Linked DNA regions of Aeoliella mucimassa. The protein of the gene in region 1 binds, or shares a complex with, the protein of each later gene. Links are inferred from orthologs where the notes say so. Each region holds a gene or a part of one and is shown on either strand. Other genes may lie near its edges. The genes, in order: tsaE and tsaD.

Evidence for each region.
Region 2: the proteins of tsaE (region 1) and tsaD are in contact, whole or in part, in a crystal structure (PDB 6N9A), measured with the Thermotoga maritima proteins. The link is inferred for Aeoliella mucimassa from one-to-one orthologs. Residues at the interface, in WP_004082108.1 of Thermotoga maritima: Leu37, Gly38, Lys46, Lys57, Val59, Lys60, Ser61, Thr63, Phe64, Thr65, Leu66, Met67, Val69, Pro71, Tyr82, Arg83, Leu84, Asp86, Asp88, Phe89, Asp93, Ile128, Asp130, Glu131, Arg134; in WP_004082750.1 of Thermotoga maritima: Cys10, Asp11, Arg49, His50, Leu82, Gly84, Gly135, Gly136, Glu154, Thr155, Leu156, Asp157, Asp158, Ser159, Glu162, Asp165, Lys166, Arg169, Leu170, Tyr175, Lys213, Thr214, Leu217, Tyr218, Gln221, Arg222, Asn324.

Annotation. Positions count from the first base shown.
Region 1 is NZ_CP036278.1:2,127,389-2,142,608, reverse strand. The notes cover bases 7,036-9,784. They hold tsaE (tRNA (adenosine(37)-N6)-threonylcarbamoyltransferase complex ATPase subunit type 1 TsaE), read left to right. Parts: upstream 7,036-8,059; coding sequence 8,060-8,509; downstream 8,510-9,784. Other genes in these bases: hslU (ATP-dependent protease ATPase subunit HslU), read right to left, coding at 8,515-9,784; Pan181_RS08595 (hypothetical protein), read left to right, coding at 7,438-7,959; Pan181_RS08600 (hypothetical protein), read right to left, coding at 7,036-7,131. Outside these bases: Pan181_RS08630 (glycerophosphodiester phosphodiesterase), read left to right, coding at 1-235; Pan181_RS08625 (alpha-L-fucosidase), read left to right, coding at 369-1,721; Pan181_RS08620 (IS5 family transposase), read left to right, coding at 1,785-2,726; Pan181_RS08615 (PEP-CTERM sorting domain-containing protein), read right to left, coding at 2,851-4,968; Pan181_RS08610 (hypothetical protein), read left to right, coding at 5,143-6,294; Pan181_RS08605 (hypothetical protein), read right to left, coding at 6,321-6,833; more of Pan181_RS08600, read right to left, coding at 6,856-7,035; more of hslU, read right to left, coding at 9,785-9,858; ATP-dependent protease subunit HslV, read right to left, coding at 9,855-10,388; Pan181_RS08575 (hypothetical protein), read right to left, coding at 10,472-10,663; Pan181_RS08570 (isochorismatase family protein), read left to right, coding at 10,741-11,367; Pan181_RS08565 (carbon storage regulator), read left to right, coding at 11,584-11,802; Pan181_RS08560 (cell division protein FtsQ/DivIB), read right to left, coding at 11,857-12,768; murB (UDP-N-acetylmuramate dehydrogenase), read right to left, coding at 12,847-13,725; Pan181_RS08550 (tRNA (cytidine(34)-2'-O)-methyltransferase), read right to left, coding at 13,835-14,353; Pan181_RS08545 (Gfo/Idh/MocA family protein), read left to right, coding at 14,517-15,220. UniProt on the Escherichia coli protein: Required for the formation of a threonylcarbamoyl group on adenosine at position 37 (t(6)A37) in tRNAs that read codons beginning with adenine.
Region 2 is NZ_CP036278.1:5,192,192-5,207,597, reverse strand. What follows is about bases 1-2,935. They hold tsaD (tRNA (adenosine(37)-N6)-threonylcarbamoyltransferase complex transferase subunit TsaD), read left to right. Parts: upstream 1-870; coding sequence 871-2,001; downstream 2,002-2,935. Other genes in these bases: Pan181_RS20355 (thioredoxin domain-containing protein), read right to left, coding at 2,113-2,643; Pan181_RS20365 (alpha/beta fold hydrolase), read left to right, coding at 13-864. Outside these bases: Pan181_RS20350 (hydroxypyruvate isomerase family protein), read left to right, coding at 3,375-4,286; Pan181_RS20345 (endonuclease/exonuclease/phosphatase family protein), read left to right, coding at 4,386-5,270; Pan181_RS20340 (hypothetical protein), read right to left, coding at 6,329-7,444; Pan181_RS20335 (J domain-containing protein), read right to left, coding at 7,559-8,017; Pan181_RS20330 (hypothetical protein), read right to left, coding at 8,047-9,210; Pan181_RS20325 (Hsp70 family protein), read right to left, coding at 9,203-10,531; Pan181_RS20320 (IS5 family transposase), read right to left, coding at 10,416-11,357; Pan181_RS20315 (Hsp70 family protein), read right to left, coding at 11,429-11,995; aroH (chorismate mutase), read right to left, coding at 12,049-12,474; Pan181_RS20305 (right-handed parallel beta-helix repeat-containing protein), read left to right, coding at 12,866-14,452.

The DNA.
Region 1 (15,220 bases):
CCGCCGGCTGATCCGCAGCGCCCACCAGAATGACAAAGAGGTTTATGTGTGGACCGTGAACGACGCGGTGAGTATGTCGACCATGATCAGCCGCGGCGCCGATGGGCTACTGACCGACAACCCGGCCCTCGCCCGCTCGGTGCTCGAACAACGAGCCGAGATGGGAGCGGCCGAACGCCTGCTGCTCGAGCTTTCGAGCATTCTCGGCGTGCAACCCGAGATCGGCGAGCAGTAGCCGCGCCGGCGTGGAACACTGCGGCTGAGCATTGCACCTGACAAGTCGCGTTTTCCGCGGAAAACGGCTGCAACCGGTTCGGGCAAGCGCTATACTCTACAGCGTTCTCCTCCTCCAACGAATGGATAGCCCGATGCCATCAGTCTCTCGGCGACGCTTTCTGCAATCGGCAACGGCCCTCGGCGTCACGCAAGGCCTGCTGCAGTCGCCCGCTTCGCTGCTCGCTCAACCGCCAGTCACAGCCAATAGCAACACAGGTGGTACGATCGAACTTGCTCGGCCCACTGCGGCTCAACAACGTTGGCAAGACTGCGAGCTTGGCTTGATCTATCACTTCGACATGCCGGTGGCCGCCGGCGATACCGCACCGAATAACACCACTCGCAAGCGTTTTGATCCCGCGTTGTACAATCCTACGAAGCTCGACACCGATCAGTGGATCGAAGCGGCCAAAGCCCTGGGGGCGAAGTACGCGGTGTTTACCGCGACCCACTTCAATGGCTTCATGCAATGGCAAAGCGATCTTTATCCCTACGGGGTGAAGCAGGCGAAGTGGCGCGATGGCAAAGGGGACGTGGTGGCCGACTTCGTGGAGTCGTGTCGCAAGGCCGACATTTTGCCGGGCATTTACTTCAGCACGCATCGAAATGTGTACTGGGAAGTGTGGGGCCACTATGTCGACTGGGGACGCGGCCGCGGCACTGAGAAGCAGCAGCAGTTCAATCGCGTGGCGGAGAAAATGACCGAAGAGCTTTGCTCGCGGTATGGCCCGCTGGTGCAGATTTGGTTCGACGCCGGCGTGATGACTCCCCAGCAAGGTGGCCCCGACGTGCTGCCGATCTTCGAGCAACACCAGCCCGATAGCGTGTTCTACCATAGCGGGCAGCGTTCGGATCATCGCTGGATCGGCAACGAAGCGGGGCACGCCGGCTCACCATGCTGGGCGACGATGCCAGCCGCTAGCGATGGCGAGTTCGTGTCGCACAACTCCTCGCTATGGAAACCTCACCTCCACTCCGGCGTCGCGGGGGCCGCCCGCTGGTCGCCAGGCATGGTGGATGTTCCGCTGCGAGGGGCGAACGGAACACACAACTGGTTCTGGTCGCCGAATCAAGACGACGACGCGCTGTCCCTGTCGACATTGGAGACCATGTACGACCAGTCGGTGGGGCGTAATTGCAACTTCATCCTCGGCGAGGTAGTGAACTCCGAGGGTCTGGTGCCGGAGAGCGATATTGAGCGACTGCAAGCGTTCGGCGATCGGCTCCGCGAGCGTTTTGCGACTCCGGTTGGCGAGACCAGCGGCTTTGGAGAACTCGTGGAACTTACCTTCGCTGCTCCCCAGCGGGTTGACCAAGTCGTGTTAATGGAAGACATCGAACAGGGGGAACGGGTCCGCAGCTACGTGGTCGAGGGCCGCACGGAGGATGGAGCCTGGCACCCGCTAGCGAAAGGACAATCCATTGGGGCCTTGTTGAACAATTAGTCACAAACCTCCGTAAAAACTAACGTGGAATGGAACCACGTACCTTTTTTACGGAGATCGAACATGGCTACGAAAGAAAAACGAACCTACAAAGTCACGAACTGGAAGGAGTATAACAAGTCGCTCATCGAGCGTGGAAACATCACTATTTGGTTTAGCGACGAGGCGTTGGAGAACTGGGAACATCCTAACGACCAGACAAAAGTCGGTCGCCCTTTTGTCTTCAGCGATACGGCGATCGAGTGCTTGCTGACGATTCGCGAACTGCTGAAACTTCCCTATCGGCAGACTGAGGGATTCGGCCGCTCGCTGGTGGCGATGTTGGGCGTCGAGGCAGCGATTCCCAATTATTCTTCGCTCGCCAAGCGAGCCAGCAAGCTGAATGTTTCGCTCGATATCGCTAACAAGAGGGGCGACATCGATATCGTGGTGGATAGCACCGGCATGAAAGTGTTTGGCGAGGGCGAATGGAAGATGCGGACGCATGGCAAGTCGAAGCGGCGGACATGGCGGAAGCTGCATTTGTCGGTGAATCCTGACACCCGCGAGATTGTGGCGGAGATTTTGACCGAGAACAGTTGCCACGATGCCGATGCGGTTCCCGAAATGCTGGAGCAGGTGGAGCAGCCCGTAAAAAAGTTTCACGGCGACGGTAGTTACGACAAGTGGAAGGTTTATGAAGGGCTGGAATCCGAAGGCATTGAGCCGGTGATTCCGCCGCAGCACAACGCCAAGATCAAACAACATGGCAACTCTGCGGAGGAGCCTTTGCCCCGGGACGAGGCAATTCGTCAGATTCGACGCAAGGGGCGTAGGAGTTGGAAAGAGGAAGTGGGCTATCATCGTAGAAGCTTGGCGGAAACGACCATGTACCGAGTGAAACAAAGCTTTGGGAGCCATCTCAAAAACCGAGTATTCGAAAACCAACAAACGGAAGCCCGCTTGCGCTGTAAAATCATCAATCAATTCACCCAACTCGGGCTTCCACAGTTCGAGTGGAGTTAGTCAACAAGGCCATCCATTGGTCATAAGTGGATTCACCGGTTCGACGCGACGCAACTGAGCGCCCTCCGGCTGCGCGCCACCGCGGTGGCCACTCCCAGCATCCGCAAGTTGGCCGCCTATTAACTCATTCGGTCGCAGTGGAATCACGGTGGCGCCGACGAGCAACCACGCACAAAGCCAGACCGAACAACGTGAGGACCGAAGTCGCAGGCTCGGGCACCGCGCCACTGGTGAGTTGGGCGAGGTTGCCATCGAGCACGGTGCCAAAGTTCTGCTGCCAGACATCGTAGTCGTGCTTGGTGACGTAGCCATCGCCGCTGGCGTCGGCGATGCCGGTGTTCAGGCCGAGATGGTCTCGCCAGACCGTGTAATCGGCGAGATTCACGATGCCATCGGCATTGAAATCGCCGACCGCGCGACCGTCGTAGTTGGCGAGCAGCAGCAAGTGATCCGCCTCGTCGATCACGCCATTGTTGTCGAAGTCGCCATCCATCCAGTAGAGGTCCTGCTGGGTGGAAGATTTGCCCATATTGGCTGCCAATGCGGCAACGTCGAGTTGATCGACATCGCCATCAAAGTCGGTGTCGCCGGCCCGAGTGGTTCGATACATCACCGCCCGCCAGGCTTCCTCGACACCATCGGGGTTCACGCCGACACCGACGATCGTGGTGCCATCGTCCGAAATGGCGGTCGCCTGGTTAAGTCGCCAGCCCTCGAAGTCGAGGCCGTAGTCGCCGGCCAGCACGCGAGCCAGCGGGCGCATGCCGTGTGTTTCGTCCCAAATAAATGGCACTTGAGTCCGCCCAAGTTCGTCCAGGTCGCCTTCGAGCCATGCCGACGAACTGGTGGCATCGACCGAGGTGAGATACGCCTGCCCGATAATCGCGCCGGTCTCGGCCGACACGTCGACCGCTTCGGAGCCAACAAACTCAGGCCCTGGTGCCATGCGGAACGGTCGCAGGTCTCGCCAGCCGCTCTCTTCGGTCCACATCACGGCTTGATCAAACGGAGCTGGCACCGCTGGCCATGGTGGCAGTGTCAAATCTTCCCAGTACAGGCGGTCGACTCCTACTACGATTTTGCCATCGGCCGACACCGCATTGGCGATCGTCTGTTGGTTCGGAGTGGGATAAATGGCAATCACTGCCCGGCCTGGGTTCCCCAACCCCTGCATGCCCGTTTCTTCGGTCCATAGGAACGGCTGAGCTTGATCGAAATGAATCGCGTCGGTTGCTGAATAAGGACTGCGAAACGCGTTGCCCACAATCACGTTTCCATCGGCACTTACGTCGACCGCTTCACTGGCCGAGTCCGTGGTGTACGCCGGCAAGGTGCCGAGGTCTTGCATGCCAGAAGCGTCGGTGTAGCGAAACGCGCGTTGAAAGTACCCAATGGGAATCGGCGCGAAACTTGGAGGATAGAAGTCGTCGACGCCGACCACTACTTCACCGTTTCGTGAGGTCGCTCGGGCTTCGCTCGTTGCATATCCTTCATGCAGGTGCCCTAGCCCTTCCACGCCGGAACCAAGCGACCAGCGAAACGCCTCCTGGCCGTGAAGGCCAAAATCGTCGCGCGAGGCCGAATCGCCCACGATATAATTGCCATCGGCCGAAACACCTCGGCCAGTGCTGCTGCCAGGCGCGCCGTTGGGCAGCAGGCCCAGCGATATCATGCCGGTTGCCTCGGACCAAGCGAACGCGGTGGTGGTGATCGCCCCGGCGCTATCTGCCATGGCGGCCTGCCCGGTAACGACGTTGCCATTGGCCGACACGTCGTACGCTGCGCTCATCAGCCCTGCCTGCCCTAAACTTCCTAGCCCACGAAACTCTCCACGTGGCTGGGGATAAATCCAGCCGAGAATATTAGGTCCCGAAACCCATTGGCGATTGCCGCGATTAGCGGGATCGACCGAGAAGATCGACCCGTTGATTTCGTTGACCAGCGGATCGAGGGGGCCAAACTCCTCGGTGAGAGTCCACGGAGTGAGTGCGTCGCCGGTGTTCACGTTCAAGTCGGGCGCGGCAACCGTGAGATGCAACTTGCCATCGATCACCGAGTGCGAAATAGCATCGGGCGCACCGGTATCGATCCAGGTGCCTTCGAGAGTAATCGCGCCGATTCCCCCCACGCCTGGCGGGGAGACATGCACCGAATCAACCCACCAAGGCAGATCGGTTTGCGACCATGCCGGAGTGGCTAACAACAACAACCCGACCGCTAGCAAGCTGTTTACGCGTAACATCGGTCATCCCCCAAGAATAGGATGAGTGCCCCTCATCGACGTCGATTCTAGCGGATCTCTGCAAGTGGTCAAGATTGTTGAGGTTCGTCGGTATGACTGCCAGCAGAGCGACGAACTGGTGGTTTGTGGTAAAATAGCGATCCTACGATTCTAAACTTTGATGGAGCGATAGTCATGATTGGTAGTTTTAACCCTCGATGCTGTTGGTTGCTTATTGCTACGCTCACTCTGGCTATTGGCTGCCGAGAAAAGCAAGCGGACGAACCGGTGAGCAACTCGCCCGAGGTACCAAGGACTGGCGAGTCGAACGGCACCCAGGTCGTGCCAACGCTCAATACTCCACTCACCGACTGGAGCAACGTGCTGTGGTGCGCTACGTTCCAGGTGGCCTGGAACCGCGCGGGCGACGATGCTCTTGGCGAGCCGCTGCAGGTCGAGCATGCCGAAGAGATCGCCAGCCGGCTGAATCAGTCGGAAGTCAGCGCAGCCGACCTCCCGCCTGGCAGTTTCTATGCGGCCGCTGGACTGACCGATCAGAGCATCGTGCAGACCATTCACGCGGAGATGAAAAAGCAATTTCCCAGCGTCAGTCCGCCGACGTTCGAGCAGGCCGACGGATTGGTAGCCTACTGCTACATGGATGCACAAGTGAAGTTCACCACTCCGTTCGAGGAGTGCACGCTGGAGTTCACCGATGGCGATGGTGAGAAGAACCGCGTGGAAGCATTCGAACTGCACCATGGCCACGATTGGGAGCTTAGCTCAAAGCAGTCCAAGCAACTGAAACTGCTGTTCCAGGTTCCCGAAGATGTTACGTCGTCGACTTTGGCGGAGTTTGCCATCGATCTGACCGCGGACCAGGAGGAAAATCAGTTGCTGGTGGCCGTGGTGCCCCGATCCGAGACGCTGCAAGAGACCATCGAACATGTCTACGAGCAGATCGCAGCGAATCAAGATCAGGCATTTGCCTTCGAAGGCGACGAAGTGCTACGGGTGCCCAACGTGGTGCAATCGGTGGTGCATGAGTTTAGCGAACTCGAAGGTTCCGACAAGCTGATTCTGGACAAGGTTCATCCACCAGGCCATTTCATTTCGAAAGCGGTGCAATCGATCAAGTTCCGACTCGACAAAGGGGGTGCCGCAATCGTTTCGGAAGCGGAACTCGAAGCGACACCGGCCGAAGCCGCCCCAGGTGGGATTGAATACGAATACGTGGTCGACCGCCCGTTTCTGTTGATCATGAAACGCCGCGCAGCGAAGCACCCCTACTTTGTCGCATGGATTGATAATTCAGAAGTGCTCGAGTTGCAGAAACTTAACGAGTAGCGGTCCCAGGGGATCTACTCGTTCGCTCACGAATTACTGTCGGCCAGAGCCTCTCCCTGTGCTGGCTCGCTTATCATGTGCAAGTGCTGATGATCGATGACCAACACAAAACGAATTTCCTGGTCGGGCCCCGCATACAACGAGCAGCGATAGTGCGCGTGGTGGAGCCGCGCTTTCCCGATCATGTAGTACTCTTTGGTTGCGTCCATGTAATCGGCGATCTTCTCACGTATCAGCACGCAATCTTTTAATTTACTTGCCGAGCGGACTCCCCCCAGCCCCGGCTGCTGGGCGAGGGCTTCATCGAATGCGGCGAGTGTTTCGTCGTCGGTAGGATAGTCGAGCGCGACCTTCTCTCCCGAGGTCACGGGACCAAGTACCGTGATGATCTGGGGCAGGTCCTTGGGTGGTTTGATCTGCCATAACCCCACGACCACGGCGATGCACGTGAAGGTGGTCGCTAGCAGTAAGGTGCCAAGGCTGAAGCGAACCCACTGGCGAAGTGCATGGCTGCGTTTACCCTCAGCTTGCTCCGTCATCACAGGCCTCCTTGGTTTGACGTTACTGAGAGAGCTTGCCAACAAAACCAAGCTCAGCAAAGTTCTCGGCCTTTAACGGATCGATATACCGCATTGAGTTGATCACCTCATACTCAAGCACGACGAATCGAGCGCCGAGTGAGTCGGGATTCTGTCGCTCCAGTAGCAACAAAGAGTCGGTCGTCATGAATCCCTTGAACGGGATATGCTCGTTGAGCACCGTGGTCAGGATGCCCCGGCGTTGGATCGACGCGGGCCACTTGAGAAAGGTCTGCTGCCATTGGGCACTATTGGCCATCGGTAATCCTTTGTGCTACGGCCGGGAGGTACGGGGTGCGGCATTTTGCCGCCGGCAATGTACGCGGGAGTCGTCCAACCTGCAAGAGAAACTCCCCCCTCGGACTGACAGCGGAGAGCAAGTTGCGGTATATTTAGAGGCATCAGGATCGCCGAAAATGGATGCTTGCATCCAGTATCGAGTGCCCGAACGGTCACTCCCCTGCCCTTGGGCACAGAACGTGGGCCCCAACTGGGCGTAACCGGCGTGCCTTGGCAACCACAACTCGCTGGGAAGAGCAAACCTGCCGTGAAAGAAACCACGATAATGAACGCCTGGCCGTCGATTGCGGCCACGAACCTGGGTCGGCAACTGGGCCGGTTGTTTCGGATGGGCCCGCGAATCTCGGTACTCACGGTGCCAACTCGCCCCGGCTGGTTCATCGCCTTGGCCACGACTCCGATCACTGCGTTCCTGTATTTTAATAAAATCGTGCCGCGGACGCCGCTGGTATTGTTTGGTGCCCAGAACCCGTGGTGCCGACGCTATCGGTTGACGAACAAGCAGGTGATTATCGAACACCCGTTCGATGCACTTTCGACCAAACGAGCCGACCAGGCGACGTTTGCCAAGATTGGACTTACCGAGTTCGATACCGCTGAACTCGAAGAGCAGTCGGGCTACGAATGGTATCGGGCGAGCGACATCGTGTTTCGCCGCGAAGGCAAAGAGGTACTGCGACTCCCCGCGGTACCACACGCCGAGGCGTTCCGGCAGACTTGCCTCAAGGCTCGCCAGGCGGTGATCGGTGTGGCCGAAGCCAACAAGCCTGCCGCTGCTGCTAGCTAAGCCACGTTCTACCTGAGGCTGTCGCGACTCTCGCCAGAGTTGCGCAAAGAGAGACCTTCGCCATTGTCGCTTTACACTCCCCTAGCGCACCTATCCCCGCATGACGACCTACACCTATACGAGCCGCAGTCTCGACGAGACCGATGAACTAGGTCGGCAGATCGCCGCTGCTGCTGAGCCAGGCGACGTGCTTGCCTTGGTCGGTACGCTCGGGGCGGGCAAGACTCGCCTGGTGCAGGCCATTGCAGTCGCACTCGGCAACGCGGTCGAATCGATCACCAGCCCCACTTTTGTGCTGGTGAACGAGTACACCCGGGGCAAGTTGCCGCTCTATCACTTCGACGTCTATCGTTTGAAGGACGACGACGAGTTCCTGGAACTCGGTGCCGAAGAGTACTTCGACCGCGACGGAGTTACCCTGATCGAGTGGGGCGATCGCGTGGAGCACTTGCTCCCCGAACGGGCGACCGTGATCACGCTCGAAATCGACCCGAACGATCATCGCGTGGTCACCATCACTGGTTCACTCGCCGCGCGGCTGCCAGCGTAGCCCACTTACAAGATGAACTTGCTCAGATCTTCGTTCGAGGTAACCTCTTCCAGGCGTTCGCGAACATAAGCGGCGTTGATCTGCACCTTACCCATTTTCATATCGGGAGCCTCGAAGCTGAGTTCCTCGAGCAACCGCTCCATGATGGTGTAGAGCCGGCGAGCACCGATGTTCTGGGTCGACTGATTGACCTGAAAGGCGTAGCTGGCCAGGGTCTCGAGGGCGTCGGGCAGGAACTCTACCTGCACCCCTTCGGTCTCCATCAACGCGGAGTACTGCTTGGTGAGCGCACTGCGCGGTTCGGTAAGGATGCGGACGAAGTCATCCTTCGTCAGGTCGTTCAGCTCGACACGAATCGGGAATCGGCCTTGCAACTCTGGCATCAGATCGCTCGGCTTCGCACGGTGGAACGCCCCGGCGGCCACAAACAGAATGTGATCGGTGCGGACGTAGCCATATCGCGTCTGCACGGTCGTGCCTTCGACGATCGGCAACAAGTCGCGCTGCACCCCTTGTCGCGAAACATCGGCCCCGCGACCACCGTCGGAGGCAACCACCTTGTCGATTTCGTCGAGAAAGATGATGCCCATGTTCTCGGCCAGTTCCACCGCCTTGGCGTTGACGGTCTCCTGGTTGATGAGGGCTTCGCATTCCTGTTCGAACAGCACCCGGCGAGCCTCGGCCACGGTCATCTCGCGTCGCGACACGTTCTTCGGCAATATTTTGTCGATCATGCCTTGGAAGTCGAAGTCCATTTGATCGTTGCCCGGTCCCATGCCGGGAATCATCATCGCTTGGGCTTTCTGCTCCACCTGCACCTCGACGGTGCGCTGCTCCATTTCGCCGGCGAGCAGCATGGCTTTGATTTTTTCGCGGGTTCGTTGGTAACGTTCCGGCGAATCGGGCGAGTCGACTCCCACGTCGAACGTGTTCGGCTGCGGGGCGAGCATATCGAGCAACCGCTCATCGACGCGACGCTTGGCTTCCTCTTCCACGTTGGCTTGCTCTGCTTCGCGAACGATGCCAATCGCGTTTTCCACCAGCTCGCGAACCATACTTTCGACGTCGCGGCCGTAGTAACCGACTTCGGTATACTTGGTGGCCTCGACCTTGATGAACGGCGCTCCTGTGAGCTTGGCCAGCCGACGAGCGATCTCGGTCTTACCGACACCGGTTGGACCCATCATCAAGATGTTCTTGGGAGCGACTTCCTTGCGCAGTTCTTCGTCGAGTTGCTGGCGACGCCAACGATTACGAATGGCGATGGCCACCGCCCGTTTGGCATCGGCCTGGCCGACGATATGACGGTCGAGCTGTTCGACAATTTGGCGGGGGGTCAGATCGTTCACGCTATTTCCTCAATCACCACGTTGCCATTCGTATACACGCAAATCTCGCCCGCAATCTTGAGCGACTTCTCTACGATCTCGCGAGCCGATAGATCGGAGTGTTCCACCAGAGCGCGGGCGGCCGACAAGGCGTAATTGCCGCCGGAGCCGATGCCGAGCACGCCGTCGGTTGGTTGAATCACGTCGCCGGTGCCCGAAACAAGCAGTGTGTTTTCGGCGTCGGCCACCGCGATCAGCGCTTCGAGTCGGCGGAGCGCGCGATCGGTTCGCCATTCCTTCGCTAACTCGGTCGCTGCGCGTGGCATGTTCGAGGGATGGTCGCGCAGCTTCTCTTCAAACCGTTCAAGCAAAGCAAACGCGTCGGCTGCCGCTCCGGCGAAACCTGCCAGCACGTTGCCGTCGGCTAAACGCCGCACCTTGCGGGCGTCGGCCTTCATCACGGTTTGGCCCAGGCTCACCTGTCCGTCGCCGCCCATGGCAACGCATCCATCTTTACGCACGGTAAGTATGGTGGTCGATCGAAATTTCATCCGCTGTGTTCCTTTGAGTTAAATCTGCACCTCATTGTCGCAGATCAGGCATCGATGCCCAGGGGCCGCTTCCACAACCTTACCTAGCTCTGTTCGTGCTTGCGAGCGGTCACCCGCGGCAACTTCTTCGCCTTGCAAAGCACCTGCTTGTCGTTGGCCACCCGCCCACACTTGGTGCAGTAATGGTTCGCCTCGGCGACCAGCAACGCCAGCTCGCGAGCATTCTCTTTCAGCTCCGACTTCGACCAATCGCAAAGACTCTTGGAGTTCGACAATTCGTCCCCTTTATTGGAATTCCGGCTACATTAGGCTGGCTGGGATTAATAGGCTTCAATTGGTATTCTAGTTCGTTATGGACGAGAAAGAACTGCAAAACCCAGCATCCGACCGACTCTTGCCGCGCAGCCCCGACCTGATGAACGCTGGCGACACCTTGCTGTGCCTGGTCGATTTCCAGCAGCGACTCATGCCGGCCATCGCTGGCCAAGAGCGGATTGTGTGGAACGCGGGCCGACTGGTCGACGGGGCAACCGCACTAGGCGTCGAGATGGTGGTTACCGAACAGTACCCCGAGAAACTTGGCCCAACGGTCGAGTCGCTGGCCACTCGTTTGAATACCCCTGCGTCGGCGAAGCTTATGTTCAGCTCGGCTTGCTGCACGCCGGTGTTCGCGGAGCAAATGGAGCAACTCGGCGAGTCGGGCCGACATCGCGTACTGCTCGCGGGTGTCGAAACCCACGTTTGCGTGCAACAGACCGCCTACGATTTAATGGCCGCTGGCTTCACGGTTTACCTGGCGACCGACGCAACGGGTTCGCGATTCGATAACGACTATCAAATCGCCCTCCGGCGGATGGAATCGGCCGGCGTGGTGCTCACCACCACCGAGGCGGCGCTGTTCGAATGGTGCGAGCGGGCAGGCACGCCCGAGTTCAAACAAATTAGCGCTTTGGCCAAGGACGCCGGCCCCGAAGCCTGATGGACACCCCATTCGGGCCCCCTCAGCACCAAGACAGGGCAAATAGGCAGCTAAGGCAAGACCAACTCTTGTAAAGAATCCGCGCGATCGCTTGCGTGAGCGGAGTTGCAGCGGTACGCTGCTAGAAACCTGGTATTACTGGGTAATTCAGGTTGGGAATTGTTGTTTCCCACGACCTGTCCCTATACTCCCTCACGCAACCGAAGGAACAACAGCGTGCTCGTGCTTTCTCGCAAAGCGGGCCAGACTATTCAGATTGGCCCCGACGTGTCGGTCACCGTGGTCAAGCTGAGTTCCGGGGCCGTACGGTTGGGTATCGTGGCACCCCCCGAAATGGCAGTCGTCCGTGGCGAACTCGCCGCGGAGATCGAAGCCGAACTCGAGGTGCCCACCGAACCGCTTAGAATCTTTAACGGCGACAAAGCCGATCAGTAAGCAACCGCACTAGACTCAGTGCGGTCGGCTCGCCGTAGCAATAACACGGGCGAGCTACTTTATCACTTCCGGCTCTTGCGCCACGCGGGCTTCCACCTGCAAGGCATCGCGCACGTCGATCAACTGCGGCGAGTTGATCGTATCAAGCCGCCCATGCTGTTGAATGTATCCAGAGAGTCGCGTGAGCTTTTGCTCGAACGTACTCTCCCCCGGCGGAGCGAATCCCGGCGCAGCTCCCCAGCGGATGATCGTTCCACCGCTGGTTCGCAGGTCGTACACGTAGAAACGATGCGTGCGGGCGACTTCCGGGTACTCCGACGGAATGATGTCGAGCAAGCTGTAAGCATCCCACAGCTGTCGTAAGTTGGCAGCAATCCGCACCGCTCCTAGCATGCGGCTGTCGGTCCACGCGGCTCCTACCAGAGGACGATCGGGCACCGAGTTGATGCGCGGTAGATACGTCTTCTCGACTTCGCTCAGGTCCCCGTCGGGCAAGCGGACCCCTTCGGCATCCACCGGCAACAGCTCTCGGGTGTCGTTGGCCACGAACTCGGCGACCGCGATCGGTTCGCGATACTCGAGCGTCACCTCCACACGCCCTGGCCCTACCAGGTCAACGCGTTCTACCTTGCGGATCCAGGGATGCAGCTCAAAAGCATCGACCAGCTGCTGCTGCACTTCGGCAGGATTGTCGAGCAGGGTGAGCGAATCGGTAAGTCCCGAATCGCGGAACACTTGCGACTTCACGTCGGTACGAATCCAAGGGGGAAGCGACTCGGGAACGAGTTGCACGGTATCCATCGTCAGCCGATACTCCGGCGACGACGTTAGCTGCAGGTTCACGCTGTTCCAACCTTGGCGGGCGATTACCCCCACCACGATCAACACCGCGACCCAGGCAAGCCGGCGAGGTTGCAGCCATTGGGTCACAAACGATAGAGGCTGGGATTGCTCTTCGTCAGCCATACGTAGCTCGATAGGAAATAACAGAGACCGAAATCGCGGAAGCAAACCTACGGCGTGCTCCTGCGGCCAGCCTTGCAATTACCAGATTTCGAGCTGCGTTTCCAGCTCAACCCCAAGACGCTCGGCGACCCGACTGCGAATCTGGTCGATGAGCTTCAGCACATGCGCCGGAGTCGCTTCGTCGCTGACTACCACAAAGTTCGAGTGGCGGCTGCTCAGCTCGGCACCTTCGACTTTCAGCCCTGCCAGGCCTGCTTGCTCGATGAGCATGCTAGCACTCATGCCGCGGGGATTCTTAAACAGGCAAGCGGTTCGTTGATGGGTCATCGGTTGGCCCGACTTCTTCACGATCCACTGCTTTTGCATCCGCTTCGTGAGCTGCTCGGCGTCTTCGCTCTCGAGATCGAACGTCACGTCGAGGATGGCCAGTTCGTCGAGACTGCTCTCGCGATAGGCGAACACCAGCTCGTCGCGCTTGCGCTCGGCCACTTCGCCCGAACGGGTGAGCACGGTCGCTTCGACGGCCCACTGGCCGACGTCGCCCCCTCGACTGCCAGCATTGCCATGCATGGCACCACCCACGGTGCCGGGAATGCCAACCAAGGGTTCCAGCCCAGCGAGCCCAGCCCGCACGGCTTCGTTAATCACGTGGGCGAGCGAAGCGCCACCGCCGACCTTCAGACGCGAACCATCGACCGTGGTCGCAGCGAACGCCGAGTGGGCGAGGCTGATCACCATGCCGGCGACCCCTTGCTCGCGGACCAGCAGGTTCGAGCCTCCCCCCATCAGCCGTGTGGCAATTCCCTCGGCATGACAGCGGGCGACAAGCGAAACAAGCTCGTCTATCGATGTTGGCTCGGCGAAATACTCGGCCGGTCCCCCAAGCCCGAGCCATGTGCGCGGAGCGAGTGGGACATTGGTTTGGACGATACTTTCGAATTCAGTGTCAATCGGCATAGTTTGGGGCTCTCCTGGTCCCCCGCATCGTGATGGTTTGCTCGCTTGGCGTCAATCCGGAGTTCGGCCGGGGCAGCGAACAAATTCTTAAAACCGCCGGAAGTCCTTGCTATTCCGGTAATTCCAGCCCCAAACCGCCGGCCCGCCGCCATTGCCCCAGGGCTTCGTAGCAAGCGACCGCGACGCTGTTCGATAGGTTCAAACTCCGCACTTCGGGGCGGCAGCCGATCCGCAGCCCCCGCTCGGGAGCGAGATTGCGGATATCCTCCGGCAGCCCCTGCGACTCTCGCCCAAACACCAGCACGTCGCCCGGCTCGAACTCCGCAGTACCCAAGCGGTGCTGCGCGAACTTGGTGAAGTACCAGAACCGCTCGACCGGCAAGTGCGAGATCAGTTGCTGCCAATCGTCGACGACCTGCCAGTTCAGGTGCTGCCAGTAATCGAGCCCCGCCCGCCGAAGATGGTAGTTATCGACCTGGAACCCCAGCGGCCGCACGAGCCAGAGCTTGGCCCCCACCGCGACGCAGGTCCGCCCCACGCTGCCGGTGTTGTGGGGGATCTCAGGCTGATACAGCACGATGTGCAGCAGTGGTTTGTAAGGCTCGGATTCCATTGCGAGATTCGGCATACTCATTGCGTTTGGGGGAGGAACACCGAGCCTCGGCTCCGTGTTTTACGAACGGTTATACGTGTTTTTGGAGTCGTCTGTCGGTAGTGAAGCACCCTCTAGCATCTTATAATACGGCTACTTTTCATAGCACCGACACTCCCCTGCCCCCCAAAGAGTAACCATGGCGATTGGATTTGGAATGATTGGTTGCGGCATGATCAGCCGCTTTCACTACCGCGCACTCGAAGATGTTCGGGGTGCCGAGATGGTGGGCTGCTACGACCGCAATCCCGATAGCGCCAAGAAGTTCGCCGACGAAGTGGGGATTGTTGCTTACGAAACGCTCGAAGAGATGCTAGCCGCCAGCGACGTGGATGCGGTATCGATCGGCACCCCTAGCGGTGCTCACATGGAACCCGCAGTGCAGGCAGCCAAGGCCGGCAAGCATGTGATCGTCGAGAAACCGCTGGAGATTACCCTGAAGCGGTGCGACAAGATCATTGCCGCCTGCGAAAAGCACGATGTGAAGCTCGGCACCATCTTTCCCTCCCGATTCCACCCCGCTTCGAAAACACTGAAAAAGGCAATGGACTCAGGACGCTTCGGCCGCCTGACCCTCGGCGATGCGTACATCAAGTGGTTTCGCACGCAGGAATACTACGACTCCGGCGCCTGGCGCGGCACTTGGAAGCTCGACGGTGGCGGCGCGCTGATGAATCAGGCGATTCACACGGTCGACTTGCTGCAATGGCTTATGGGCGATGTGCTCGAGATCTCGGCGCTCACCGATACGCTGGCTCATGAGCGAATCGAGGTGGAAGACGTTGCAGTAGCAACCCTACGCTTTGCCAGCGGAGCGTTGGGAGTGATCGAAGCCACCACGGC
Region 2 (15,406 bases), 3.1 Mb from region 1 along the record:
AACTTAGGAACCATGATTGCGCGCCCTGCTCCTATTGAATCCTTCGAAACGCCGCACGGCGGCAGCTTTGCGCTGCGCCGGTTTCGGCCGGTCGGTGAGTTTCGCGGTTCGGTCGTCTTGTTGCATGGCATCATCAGTCACGCAGGTTGGTACACTGCGAGTGCCGACTATCTCGCCTCGCAAGGTTTCGATGTCCTGGCGCTCGACCGGCGTGGCTCGGGGCTCAATACCGAGTCGCGTGGCGACATCGAGCACTGGCAAACTTGGGTGCGCGATGTGGTCGCGGTGTGCGAATCCCAGCGACGCCTGGGGCCAGTGGTGCTGCTCGGCATTAGCTGGGGCGGGAAGCTCGCCCCTGCGGTCGCGAGGGCCCGTCCCGATTTGCTGGCCGGTATGGGGCTCATTTGCCCTGGTCAGTACGCCCACCAGCAGCCGGGATTGCTGAAGCGGGGTGCTTTGGCCGCAACCGGCGTAGTCGGCGTTCACGAGAAGCGAGTTGAGATCCCGCTGCAGGATCCCGCGTTGTTCACGAACTCGCCGATCTGGCAGCAGTACATCCGCAACGACCCGCTCACGCTTCGCCATATCACCTTGCGGTTCGCCCGCGAGGATCACAAGCTCACCCGCTACTCTCGGCGGTCGGGGCCGTTCGTCACGACCCCCTCGCTGCTGGTGCTGGCAGGTCGCGATCGCATGATCAAGAACCCCCGCACGCGTCGGTATTTGGCGACCTTTGCCGCTGGCGACAAGGTGGTGCTCGAGTACCAATCGGCAGCTCACACGCTTGAGTTCGAACCCGAGCCCGAGCTGTTCTTCGAAGACCTCACCGGCTGGGTGTCGCGGGTCGTCAAACGCCAGGCGTAGCACTGTTTGCCACGGCGTCGGCCGCTGCGACACCTTGACTTCATGCACCCGCCGGTCGATCATCCAATCTCCTTTCTCCTGGCTCGGCTTCCTTCTTTATGGCATAGCGACGACGTGAAACTACTGGCTCTGGAAACAACGTGCGACGAAACAGCGGCGGCCGTCATTACCGACCAGCTCGAAGTCCTATCTTCGGTCGTCGCGTCGCAGGAAGACTTGCATCAACAGTTCGGCGGAGTCGTACCCGAGATTGCCTCGCGGGCTCACGTGGAGAAGATCCTGCCGGTCATCGATCAGGCGGTTCGCAAGGCCGAGCTGAAACTCTCCGACCTCGACGCGGTGGCCGTGGCCAACACGCCGGGGCTGTCGGGCTCGCTGCTCGTTGGGCTCACTGCTGCCAAGGCGTTGTGCCTGGCGCTCGATGTGCCGCTGCTGGCGGTCAACCACCTGCAAGCCCACGTGTACGCCTGCAAGCTCGCGAGTGGTCGCGACGTATTTCCCTGCATCGGCATGATTGTCAGCGGAGGTCATTCGAACTTCTACCGTTGCACGGCCGCGACCGACTTCACTCTGATCGGCGGCACGATCGACGACGCTGCCGGCGAGGCCTTCGACAAGGTCGCCAGCCTGCTGGGGCTTCCCTACCCAGGCGGGCCAGCCATCGGCAAGGCGGCAGCCAAGGGGGATGGCAAGCGGTTTCGTTTTCCCCGGCCGCTGCTCGACGACAAGTCGCGACTCGATTTCAGTTTCAGCGGTCTCAAGACCGCAGTTCGCTATCAGGTGCACGGCACCGGCAAGCTCGACGATACCACGCAGCTCGACGAGCAAACCGTGTGCGATGTCGCAGCTAGCTTTCAGGAAGCGGTAGTCGACTGTCTGGTCGGTAAAGCCGAACTCGCTTTACAGCAAAGTGGTTACCAGACCTTGTGCGTCGGCGGTGGAGTCGCTGCCAACGGGCGCCTGCGTGAACGGCTCGAAGAGTCGGCCGCCAAGCAAGGCTACGAGTTGTTCATTCCACCGATGTCGCTTTGTACCGACAATGCGGTGATGGGAGCGATTGCCATCGAACGTTGGAAAGAAGGCAAGTTCGAATCGCTCGATCTCGATATCTCGCCCGGGCTCGAGCGCCCTCATTAAGCGAGTTTAAACAACAACCGGCCCGGACATTGCTGTCCGGACCGTTGCTGGGTCTTGCGGGTTTCATGGTCTAGGCCGGGGAACCTAGAACTTAGCGCTAGTGCGTTCGACTTAGTAGCCGCGTTGGCACTTCGCACAATAAGGCTTGGCCGACCCGTACGAGGGATAACCTTCGTAAGTGGGGTACGTGGTGACAGGTTGCTCGTTGATCACAGGCTTGGCAACAACGCGACGAACCGGCAGTTCACCAGTGCGGAACTTGCCCAGCACTTCGCTCCACTGTTCGGCCGAGACGTCGCCCGACTGCGAGTGAACAATCACCTTGCCATCCTTGTCGGTAATGGCCATGTAAGGGAACGAGGTCGTCTTGAAGGCTTCGGCAACTTTCTTGCCATACTTGGTGGTCGCGTCGATGTGGCACAACTGATAGTCGGCCAAGGCACCATCGGCCATGTTGTTCAAGATCTCTTCGTTCAAACTGTGCTCGGCGGTGCCGGGCTCGTCGATCACTACCAACATCGGGCGATCGTCGCTGCGGGTCTGCTTGAGAGCCTCAGCGTAGTCACTACTCCACTGGGGAGCCGCCGGTTCGTTGGCACTCAATCCAAAAGCGACGGTGACCAGGGCGAAGTAATGCAACATGAAACAACTCCTTTGCAATTTTAGCCATGCAACCAAAATGGGTCTCCATGCGAGCGTGAATCCACGCGATTCAAATCACTCGCGGCGAGCGGTTGGCTAGCTAACCAAACTAGAGTGCGGGGGGGAGGGGGGAGAGGGCCGAACGTTTCCTGCCGAGTAGCGACAGTCGGTGCTCGGTCTCGAGTGTTCCGTAGGGAGGGGGAAGGATGATTCAGGGTGGGAGGGGGCCAACCTTCGTGGCCTTCAAAAACTCGCAGCCTCGTTGCGAGCTGATGGGGGCAATCATGGCGGTCGTACTGGTCAGGTTCAAGGGGCAAACTAGGGTGGGTTTACCGATCGAGCGATCGAGGGGGAGTTCGCCGGTTTGTGCATTTCTCCAAGTTTGCCAAATCTGAGTTTGAGTTGAAGTTGTTGTCTCACAACGAGTTGAAGTCGATTTTGAGGAGCCGAAAACGGCTCGATTCTCTCCTGACTGGTCCCCTAAATTTGTCACAGAAAAAGCAAAAGAATTCATCTGAATAGGTGATGTTGGGTGATTTGGGAGGTCCTGGTGGAGTTGTCTTTGTGGGGGAAAACCCCTGGTTTTCGACTTTTGCGACTCGGCATCCGCGCGAGCAACGCTTTGTGCTCGGCTTGGTTCGACCATCGATGCGACTTACCCATCGCTGCTCAACTTCAGTTAGAATGGCCCTGCTGGAGTACTCGTTTTTCTTGACCAGGATTGAACTACCATGAAGCGACGTGACTTTATTGCCTCTTCGGCTGCAGCTTTGGGAGCCACCGCTGTAGCGAGCCAATCGGCCAGTGCCCAGGAAGCGGTCAAGCCGACCCCATTCAAACTCAAATACGCCCCGCACTTCGGAATGCTCCAAAACCTGGCGGGGGGCGACATGGTCGATCAGCTGAAGTTCGCTGCCGACCAGGGCTTCACTGCCTGGGAGGACAACGGCATGAAAGGCCGCTCCAAAGACACCCAGGACAAGATTGCCAAGACCATGGAGTCGCTCGGCATGACCATGGGCGTGTTCGTGGCTCATGCTAGCTTTGGCGATCACGCGTTTGTGACCAAGAACAAGGATGCCCGCCAGAAGGTGGTGCAGGAAGTTCGCGACAGTGTCGAAGTCGCCAAGCGGGTGAACGCCAAGTGGATGACCGTGGTTCCCGACTCGTGCGTCAACAATCTCGAGTGGGGCTACCAGACCGCCAACTGCATCGACTTGCTGCGCGAACTGGCCGAAGTGCTTGAACCGCACGGCCTGGTTATGGTGCTCGAACCACTGAACTGGTGGGCCAACCATCCTGGGTTGTTCCTCACCAAGATTCCGCAGGCGTACGAGATCTGTCGCGCGGTGAATAGTCCGAGCTGCAAGATTCTGTTCGATATCTATCACCAGCAGATTCAGGAAGGCAATCTGATTCCGAACATCGACATGGCCTGGTCCGAAATCGGCTACTTCCAATGCGGCGATAATCCCGGCCGCAAAGAGCCTGGTACCGGCGAAATCAACTATCGCAACGTCTTCAAGCATATCCACTCCAAGGGCTTCGAAGGCATCATGGGCATGGAGCACGGCAACAGCCAACGTGGCAAAGAAGGCGACCAGGCGGTGATCGATGCCTACCGTGCGGCCGACGACTTTTAAGCTTGTCGATTCGGTAATAACGTGAAAGAATCCATAGCCGGCGGGGCCGTTTCCCCGCCGGCTATTTGCAACTTGTGTACTCGCACCCCCCGAATTGAGATGAAGTATCTGGTATTTCTGCTGCTGCTCGTGATGGTTGTTTCTGCTCCGATCAAGGCCGCCGAGCCACTGAAGGTGATGACCTTCAACATTCGTTACGATGGCGGCAAGCGGTCGTTGCCGGGGCCCGAAACTCCGTGGATTGCTGCGAACGGCAAGAACCGTCGCGACCTGGTACTCGACGTGGTCGAGACCGCCGATCCCGACCTTCTCGGGCTGCAGGAAGCGCTGCCGCACCAGGTGCAGTCGGTTTGCGATCGCATGAAAGCTCATAAGTGCTATTCCGTGGGGCGCGACGATGGCCAGCAGGCCGGCGAGCATTGCACGTTGCTCTATCGGGCCGACCGTTTCGAAGTGGTCGACCAGGGAACGTTCTGGCTCTGCAGCACGCCCGACAAAGCGGGCGCCAAGCATCCCGATGCAGCTTGTGCACGCATTGCCTCGTGGTTGCGGTTGAAGGATCTGAAAAACTCGAAGGCCGAACTCCTGGTGCTCAACGCCCACTGGGACCATCGCAGCCAACCCGCTCGCGAGTACGCTGCCCAGGCGATCGTCGATCATCTGGCCAAGCTGGGAATCGTCGATAACGTGATCGTAATGGGCGACTTCAACGCCAACCCGGGAAACAAAGCAGTCAAGCTGCTGCTGGAGGACAAGCGAGTGCCGCTGGTCGATTGCTATCGCGCGGTGCACACCAAACCATCGGAAGACGAACGCTCGTTCAACGGCTTCACCGGCGAGACCAAGGGTGAACGCATCGACTACCTGCTCGCCGGCAAGGGCTTGCTGCCCACCTCGGCGGAGATCGTCCGCACCTCGTTCAACGGGGTCTACCCCTCGGATCACTATCCGATCGTCGTCGAGATGACCTACGACCAAAAGTAGTACACGCGGGTCGACGCACGCACCACGAGCTCTCCGCTTGGTCGCGGGGAAAATAGATTCCCAATTTTCCCATCGATGGGAAAATTGAATCTGCACGCACGCTACAAAACCAGTGGTTTTCGCGCCCGAATAGATTCCCATTTCCCAAAACGCATCGAGTGGGAATCTATTTTCCCGCTGCGCACTTGTCGCAAGTCGTTGGTAGCTATGAAGTTGCATCAACACCTCCGCGATAGATACCCAAAATAGATTCCCACCCATGGGAAACTATTTTTGGGTAGGGACACGATTGGGGATTGCGGATTGCGGAATGTCATCTTGAAGGAGCTTCCAGCGACCGAAAGATCTAGCCTGCAGCTTAGAGCTTACAGCCTAAAGCTTTGGCAACCGCGCAGCAGCGAACCCCCACGCAACCGAAATCGCGGTCAGAGACCGCTCCTACAGCGCGATTGCGTGGTAGATGGTTTCAGTGGATTTCATGTCCTCTCGGTTACATCTCTCCATCCTCCAACTACGGACTACTGACCACAAACAAAGGATAACTCGATACCTGTCCATTAGAGCATCACAGGTGGCCAATTCCCAGTGAAATCTGGAGAGAATCCAAGCACCAAATTCACCCTCCGCTGGCGGAGGGTCGGCCTCTCAGGGCCGGGGAGGTGGGAAGCGGAAAACGCCCCTCACTGTTTCAAATCCGACTGCGGCTTGTACCCAACCCAATTAGATAATGGAGACGGATAAGGATCCAAGCAGACTCAGACCACCACCTGCCCTCCCGCTTGCGGCCAATAAAGAGACGCGGGTCGGGCTATCAGGCCCGGGGAGGGTAGCACCAGAGAACGGCACGAGAATCAAACCAGCACGCAGAGTCGCAGAGTCCGCGGAGCATCTGGGTAGCACCAATAGCGGGGGCGCACTGCATATCGCCACTCCGCAAAACACTCCACGCCCAGTTGTCGGTGGACGAAGCCCAAGAGGCTATCCCATCCGTGATGATCGGTGTTCATCCGAGGCTTGAAGAAAACCGTCTCCTTGGCGGCTGGGAAGCGTTTGCATCCTTACGCTTCGTACTTCTGAGCGCCGGCTAGTAGGGCGGGGGCGAAGTCTTGTTGCACAAACTCGTTAATCCACGAGGCCGTAGCGCTTTTGTCGGCGAAGTGATGGAACAGCGCGCGGAAGAACCCGTCGGGCACGTGGGAGCGTCGCTGGAAGTCCATCAGCTCGCGCCGCCATGATTGCTGATAGCACTGGGTCGCGAACTTCGCGTTCAGCGGAAACCACAGTTTGTTGTCGAGCGTCGAATTCAATAGCCAAGGGGTCGCGATCGCGCTGGCAACCGCGATAAACCCAGCCACGATGAGGCCGCCATCGAGTCCTTTGTCGCCGAAGATCACTCCAAGAATCGTGGCAATGACGCTGCCGAGCATATAGCCTAGCATCATGGCTACCAGTCCCACGACACCGAGCAGCACGACCCGACCGACCAGCGCGGCCGACCAGAGCCAACCGATGCGCGAGCCGTTGCACTCTTGCTCCAGGCGATTGAGCAACGCGTCGGCGCGGCTCGCCCAGATGTTCTCGTTGATCTCATGCTCGGTCGAGATCGACTGTCGCTCGGCCACGTCGTGCGAGGCCCACGCCCAAATGGGGTAGAACTTGTGAAACAGGTCGCCTTGGTCGATGGGGAACTCGGCCATCAAGGCTTCGTTGCGGGCGAGGATCTCCATCTGCACGGCCACGATTGAGCGGTCGCCGATCTCCTGCGACTGGCTGAAATAGTCCTGCAACGCAGCATCCATCTTCGCCCGCAGCGACGACCCCTGGGCGAACTGATGACGCACCGCCAAGTACTCGCGGGCGAGCGACAGCAGTTCGACATCCCACTCGAGCCAGGGGGGAATGCTCTCAAAGTTCTCTTCGACAAACGCGAACTGCTTGGCCGACCAGCCTTCGACTTCGGTGTCGCGCCACATCGCACTCTTGAGCATGTGGATCAAGAACGCCATGCGGCCGACGATGTGCGAGTCGCGTAGTTCGGCCTCGCAGCGATCGAAGGTGCTGGAGAACTCGTAGAAATCGCACTCCTGCATCACCACTTGCCAGGCGGGTTCGGTGATCGGATAGAACTCGTCGGTGCGGATCGCCTTGGCCGCCAGCGGCAGCAGCTTGAGCAACAGCTTGCCAGATTGTGGGCCGCGAAAGTACTCGTGCAGCAGTTGTTTGAGGGCCCCGTCCTGCCGGTGGTTGGCGATGCCTTCGATAATCCACTTGCCAAAACTGGTGGGGGACTACTCGACCAGGTCCGAAAGCAACGCGAGCGCGTAGTACTCGTAGGGCGACTTGTCCGCTCGTTCCTTGAGTTCCGCGAATAGTTTGGCCGGCGATTCGTCGGCTACGCGATCCACCAGCCGCTTGGTCTTCGGTGCTGGCTGGCCGACTGTCTGGCCGGAGCCGGCGGCCGACTCGCGATTGGTTGCCGGCTCGGCGTCGGTTTGCCAGTCCTGCGGAACCGCCGAACGTTGCCGCTTGGTCGCCCCACCGTGGTAGCGAAGTTGCTCGTCGAGTTCCTCGTAAGCGCTGCGAATCTTCTGAAACTCTTGCGGAAACTTCTCCGGCTTATAAACCCGCAACAACCGATTGTACGCCCGCTTCAGGTCCTTGCGCCCGAACCCCTCTTCGAGTTCAAAGAACCCGATGGGGTCGTGGGGAAGCAGATCCCATTGGGGAGCATCGGGCGGTGCGGCCATGGCGCTAGGTTCGGAGGATTCAGGTCAAATCAGAAGTGAGGAGGCGTGTAGCCAGGCGCCGTCGGTCGAGTCGTGTTCGGCCGAGGGATGTTCGATGGCGAACGACCGGTCGATGGGCCCATGCGTGAAGGTATCTGCCGCGAAGGGATCGTGCGTGGAGTGTAGATGTCGTTCGACGAGCTATCGTCGAAGGGGTCGCCCCGCCCGAAGTTGCTGCGTTGCCGCAATTCCTCCATGCGTTGCCGACTCTCTTCCTGCGTCTTCCGCATGCGCTCAAAGGCATCGTTGGCCGGCGAATTAAACGAATCTGGCGGATTGAGTCCCGAGGTCGCTGACTCCCTCAACTCCCGCATTTGCTGGTTGAGCTCCTCGATTCTCTGGGCAGCACTGCTACTCGCATTCGAACTTGTTGGATCGATGTCCGATCGCGGCGGCGTATAGTTCGAGGGGGCCGAGTAACTAGATCGCGATTTGCTGGGGGAGTCCATGTTCGCGATGCGTATGCACCCCCGCGCCAGCGGGCCGATCAGGAAAATGAGCATCCAGATCGGCCACCCACTGCTGCTACTGCCAGAACTCGAACCGACCGTATTGGAACTAGTAGCGACCGCCGCCTTGGCGCTCCGCCCGTTAAAACGGAGCAGCGACTCGAGCCAGTCGTGCTCCAGTTCGTAGAGCGCAGGCAGTTCTTCCTTGATCAGGCAGATCATCGCCTGGCCGCGTTTGCGATTCGTGCGATGGCGGAACGAACTGAGCACCTGCTCGCGAAGCACCGCGACGTCGCGGGAGGGCTCGACCAGCACCTTTTTCAGGCAGCTAAAGAAGTCGCCATCAAACCGTTTATCGCCTAATAGCGCTGGCAATTTGCCGCGACTGTTGAGCACAATCTGCAGGCGTTTGCCGAGCGCGGCCAGGTCGGGATGATCTTCCAGCGACAGGTGGTTGATCTGATTTTGCAGGTCGGCAACGTCGCCGGTGAAGCAGGCACTGCGAATGCGCTCAAGCTTTCGCTTGACCCGTTGCCGATCGGAAACGTTGGTGGGGGCCGACGACGAGGCGTCGCTGCCGGGTCTTGTTTTGTTGAGTTTGAACGCCTTGGCACGCAGTGCGATGATGTCGCCACCCTGGCTGACGGGATTTCGCGAAAGCTGGTGTTGCAGGTAGTTCACCACCTGCGGCGAAGCGTTACTCATCGCCGTGATCCCCAATTTGCCCTTCGAAGTCGATTCCCAACATCGAGAGGATTTGTTCCAGGGTGTTGCGAGCCGCTTCCACCGTCTCGCGATCGCCGGAGCTCATGGCCTGCTCGAACATGTCGATCGCGGCCTCGAATTGTTCCCGCTGGAAGGGGCTAATCTCGCCAACCATCCGCTCGGCGAAACGCAGCAGCTTCTGGTTTGCCATGTCTTCGCGGGGATAGTACTTGAGCGTCTGCAGGTTGGCGACCGCCTCTTTCATTTCCTTTTCGGTCAGGTCGGCCGCATGCTGCGTGAGCACCGTGGAGAACTTGTGGTCGCTGTCGCCGACGTAGGCTTCCACTTCCAGCAGCCCGTTCAGATCGTAGGTGAAGCGGATGAACACTTCTTGGCCAGCCGGTCCGGGGGGGACGCCGGTCACGCGGAGCTCGCCGATCTTCAGGTTCTTCTCGACCTTGCGGTTTTCGCCTTGGTAGACCTCTACCTGCACTTCGCTCTGGTTGGGGCTGATCGTGCTGAACACGTGCTCCTTCGACACCGGGATGGTGGTGTTGCGATGGATAATCGGCTCGAAGTAGCCCGCTCGGATCTGGCCACCCATGTCCTTCGCGATGTTCACGCCGAGCGTGAACGGGCAGACGTCGGTCATCACCATGTCGTCGACAGCGCGATTGTCGGCAATCAAAGCCGCTTGCACCGCCGCGCCCAGGCAGACGACTTCGTCGGGGTTGAACAGCGCTTGCGGCTCGCTGCCAAAGTAGTCGCGGACAAAATCGGCCAGCGGCAACATCCGCGTCGCTCCACCGACCAGAATCACGTCGTCCACCTCCTCGGCCTCGGTACGACCGTCGCGAAGTGCTTTGCCGATAGGTCCAGCGATGCGATCGAGCAGCGGCTTCACGGCCGTAGCGAACGCTTCGCGAGAGATTTTGACCGTTTTGGCATTCTCAGGAACAGCTCCGTTTTCTTCCGGCAGCTTCACCTGCACTTCGGCCTCGTCGGTCAGCTTGCGCTTGGCGTCTTCGCACAATTGTCGCAATCGGGCGACCCGCAGCGGCTGTTGCATCTCGGCGATTTCGAATTGCAGCCCCTGCTTTTGCAGGATGAGCGACACCAGGCGATTGGTGAAGTCCTCGCCGCCGAGAAAGCTCTCGCCGGAGGTCGAGATGATCTCGAGTGTGCCTTCGAACAGGCCTTGTTGACTAACTCCACTCGAACTGTGGAAGCCCGAGTTGGGTGAATTGATTGATGATTTTACAGCGCAAGCGGGCTTCCGTTTGTTGGTTTTCGAATACTCGGTTTTTGAGATGGCTCCCAAAGCTTTGTTTCACTCGGTACATGGTCGTTTCCGCCAAGCTTCTACGATGATAGCCCACTTCCTCTTTCCAACTCCTACGCCCCTTGCGTCGAATCTGACGAATTGCCTCGTCCCGGGGCAAAGGCTCCTCCGCAGAGTTGCCATGTTGTTTGATCTTGGCGTTGTGCTGCGGCGGAATCACCGGCTCAATGCCTTCGGATTCCAGCCCTTCATAAACCTTCCACTTGTCGTAACTACCGTCGCCGTGAAACTTTTTTACGGGCTGCTCCACCTGCTCCAGCATTTCGGGAACCGCATCGGCATCGTGGCAACTGTTCTCGGTCAAAATCTCCGCCACAATCTCGCGGGTGTCAGGATTCACCGACAAATGCAGCTTCCGCCATGTCCGCCGCTTCGACTTGCCATGCGTCCGCATCTTCCATTCGCCCTCGCCAAACACTTTCATGCCGGTGCTATCCACCACGATATCGATGTCGCCCCTCTTGTTAGCGATATCGAGCGAAACATTCAGCTTGCTGGCTCGCTTGGCGAGCGAAGAATAATTGGGAATCGCTGCCTCGACGCCCAACATCGCCACCAGCGAGCGGCCGAATCCCTCAGTCTGCCGATAGGGAAGTTTCAGCAGTTCGCGAATCGTCAGCAAGCACTCGATCGCCGTATCGCTGAAGACAAAAGGGCGACCGACTTTTGTCTGGTCGTTAGGATGTTCCCAGTTCTCCAACGCCTCGTCGCTAAACCAAATAGTGATGTTTCCACGCTCGATGAGCGACTTGTTATACTCCTTCCAGTTCGTGACTTTGTAGGTTCGTTTTTCTTTCGTAGCCATGTTCGATCTCCGTAAAAAAGGTACGTGGTTCCATTCCACGTTAGTTTTTACGGAGGTTTGTGACTAATTGTTCAACAAGGCCCTTCGAACACCTCCATCAGGGTGACGTCGAAGGTGCCACCGCCGAGGTCGACGACGATCAGCTTCTTTTCAGCGTCGCGATCATGGAACCCGTAGGTTAGCGCGGCCGCGGTTGGTTCGTTAATGATCCGGCGCACCCGAAGCCCGGCGAGTTCGCCGGCCACTTTGGTGGCTTTGCGCTGGTTGTCGTTAAAGTAAGCCGGCACGGTAATCACCGCCTCGGTGACTTCCTCGGCCAGGAACTTCTCAGCATCGGCCTTCAGCGATCCGAGCACTAGGCTCGATAGCTCTGGGGCGGTAAACACCCGGCCGGCCAGCTCCACGCGCGAGTCGCTACCCATCAAACGCTTGAAGGTCGACGCGCATCGCTCGGGCTGAGTCACACGCAGGTCGCGGGCAGCCTCGCCTACCAGCACCTGGCCATCTTCCAGAACACCGACCACCGAGGGGGTCAGCATTTTGCCCAACGAGTTGGGAATCAATCGAGGCGAGTCGCCCAGAAAAACCCCGCACAGCGAGTTGGTGGTGCCTAGATCGATGCCGATGATGTAAGACATGGAACGCTTATGCTGTTGTGTCGGTAGTAGGTCGCCGCTCGCCGGTCGGGCGACTACTCGTTGGCCCGCATTTGCTCGTCGATCCAGGCTTCGAGTTCTTTCAAGTCCACCGGCGGCACATCGCACAGGTCGGGACGCAGACGCTCGGCCTGGCGGTGGTAGACGTGGTGCACTTCATCTTGAGCCTTGTCGGTGTTCCAGTGCAACAGAACACGGATGCATTTTTCCAGCGAACCAGGCACGTGAATCTCGTGCCCGCACAACAGCGGTACATCGCACCACCCGAGTTGCCGCGCAGCCAAGGCGGGGAATTCGGCGTCGAGATCAATCGTGGTGCTAAAAAACGCACTCGCAACGTCCTGCTTCTTGATTCCGTTATGACGGATGATCAAGGCTAGAAGTTCACGCGTCGCGCGGAGGATCTCTTCGCGCTCGTTGTTCTCGACGGTAGTTGCGCCACGGACGCCACGACAAGGCATACTGGTACCAAAGGCTATGTTTTAAGGAAAATGACCCCCTTTCAGACTACCCAAAAAGGTGGCCAATTCATAGCGTCTCGTTGCCGAGAAACTCAACTCTCACCGTGGATTCGCGGCCGACAGATGGGGGGATCGGAGCTATTCGCGCCAGGATGTCTGAATTCGCTCCACTAGTGCTTTGAGTCGCGTTTCTCCAGCCAAACCAGTCTGTTGCTGCCTAACGCGAAACAGCAGCGATGCTACCATTCGCCCGGTTTTTCTTGACCCACCGCTCGACCGGCGCGAGAATATCGGTCAGACGCTTTGGGTAAACCTTGTCGCTGGAGCAGCACATATGTCTGGCCGCGCAACCTCTTTGCACTGGTGGATAAATTGGCCGCGAGCTTGCTCGTTGGTTCTCGCGCTAGGGCTCTCCACTGCCGCGCTGGCCGATGAGTTGCTGGTTGCCAGCAATAGCGAGTTCTCCACCGCCCTGGCAGCCGCCGAGTCGGGCGATGTCATCCGGTTGGCTCCCGGAGTCTATTCCGGTGGATTCTCGCGCAGTGGGCTCTCCGGAGTCACGATAACTAGCGTGAATCCGGAACAGCCTGCTGTCTTCCAGGGAGGAAGCTTTGGGCTGCAGCTGAGCGACGCCACGAGCGTGACACTCGAGCATCTCATCTTCGAAGGCCAGACTGGCAACGGTTTGAATATCGACGACGGAGGCTCGTACGAAACCCCCTCCACCGACATAACGCTTCGCCATCTTACCGTTCGCGACATGCAGCAGGGGGGTAATTTCGATGGCATCAAGCTCTCCGGCGTCACTGGTTTCATGATCGATCGCGTGCTGGTCGAAAACTGGGGCTCCGGCGGTAGCGCTATCGATCCAGTGGGGTCGCACAACGGGGTGATTCAGAACTCGATCTTCCGCCATGCGAGCGGCGCGAGCAGCGGGGTGCGGCCAAAAGGGGGGAGCAAAAACATCGCGATCTACGCGAACCGGTTCGAAATGGGAGCCGGCGAAGGTCGGGCGATCCAGGCCGGCGGTTCCACGGGGCCCGAGTACTTTCGCTTCATCGATGGCGACTCCGACTACGAAGCGGCCAACATCGTCGCGGCCGGCAACATCGTGGTTGGCGCCCTCGCTCCCGTTTCGTGGGTGAACATCGATGGGGGTGTGTTCCACCACAACTGGTTGCAGAACACCGGTAAGTGGACCATGCGTATTCTCAACGAAAACGCTGGGAACAACATCGTCGACACCCAAAACGGTGTGTTAGTGGATAACGTGATCGAGTACGACTCGACCGCTGGATGGAGTCGCGCGGCGAACGTCGGAGCCGAGACCCTGCCCGACACGTTCACCTTCGCTCGCAATCAATGGCAGAACGCCGGAGGAGCGACGAACATCGACTTGCCTACGACCGAGATCGATGGAGTGTATGGGGCGATCAACGTTCCGCGGGTCGGCGACCAAATACGTTGGGACTTTCCCTGGGGGCATTGGGTCGTGAACGCATCGCCTAACCAGGCGAATGAAGCGATGGAGATCGCCGGTTCTCCGAACCTGCTCGTCGCCACGCCTGGCGAAAACGCTCACTTCGATCCGCTGGCTGCTGATCCACTGACCGGCGATTGGAGCTTTACTCCGCTAGAGAATAACGAGGTGACGCTCTCGCCTCAGTCGCAAATGATCCTTGTTTTACCGGGTGTTTCTTCCGCCATCCCGCAACTTCCCGGCGACTACGATCGTAACGCCGTGGTCGATGCAGAGGACTATCGGTTGTGGAAACAGCAGTTCGGGCACACGGGAACTCCACTCGCCGACGGCAACGGCAGTGGCATCGTTGATCTGGCGGACTACACGATTTGGAGAGACCAACTCGCGGTCGCGTCGAGGTTGCCTGGAGATTCGCAGATGCATTCGGTGCCCGAACCGAGCTCGATCGCATGCACCGCGATGTGCGTGGCAGTGTATCTAGTAATGGCTCGGTAAACTTTGCGGCGCGACAACCAGCGACGATGTCGCGCGATGGATGATTGTTCGCGCGTTGATTTGCCATGTTGAGAGTTCGAATTCGCGCCCGATTTCTGTTCGACGAGGTTGAGATTCGTCCGAACCAAGCGAGGTCCAATGGGGGAGGGCTCAATCTGGCAAAGAAATTAGGCCCTTGTTTTATAGGGTTTTAGAAGCGTCGCGGAAGTTTTCTTCTGAAATTGCTCTGAGCCCGTTGACAGTTTGAAGAACCTCCGGCATATTTACCGATCTCTGGTGAACGCGACATCGCAAGCAACTGCAAGCGACAAGCACTCGCAAGAGCGGCTGAGTCACTGACTCAATCGACAACAAGCTCTTTGACAATTTGGTGAGTATTCCATTCCTTGTCAGTCTGAAGACTGTAAATACTTCAGATGGCTAAGATGGCGAGGCAGGCATGCCGAGCACGTGAGTGTCAGTCATGTTTGCCGTAAGTCATCTTTAACTTATAGAAGCCATCAAACACTTCTAATGGCTCTTTAACTTGCTTAGCAAGTTGATGCATACATTAAATTGAAGGGTTTGATCCTGGCTCAGAATGAACGTTGGCGGCATGGATTAGGCATGCAAGTCGAGCGAGAAGCTTTAGTTTGACGCTTCGGTTGATTTCTAAAGTGGACAGCGGCGAAAGGGTGAGTAACGCGTAGTTATCTGCCCCAGGGTCTAGAATAGCCTCGGGAAACTGAGGGTAATGCTGGATAATATCTCCGGATCAAAGGTGAGATTCCGCCCTGGGAGGAGACTGCGTACTACTAGCTTGTTGGTGGGGTAAAGGCCTACCAAGGCTACGATGGTTAGCGGGCGTGAGAGCGTGGCCCGTCACACTGGGACTGAGACACTGCCCAGACACCTACGGGTGGCTGCAGTCGAGAATCTTCCTCAATGGGCGAAAGCCTGAAGGAGCAATGCCGC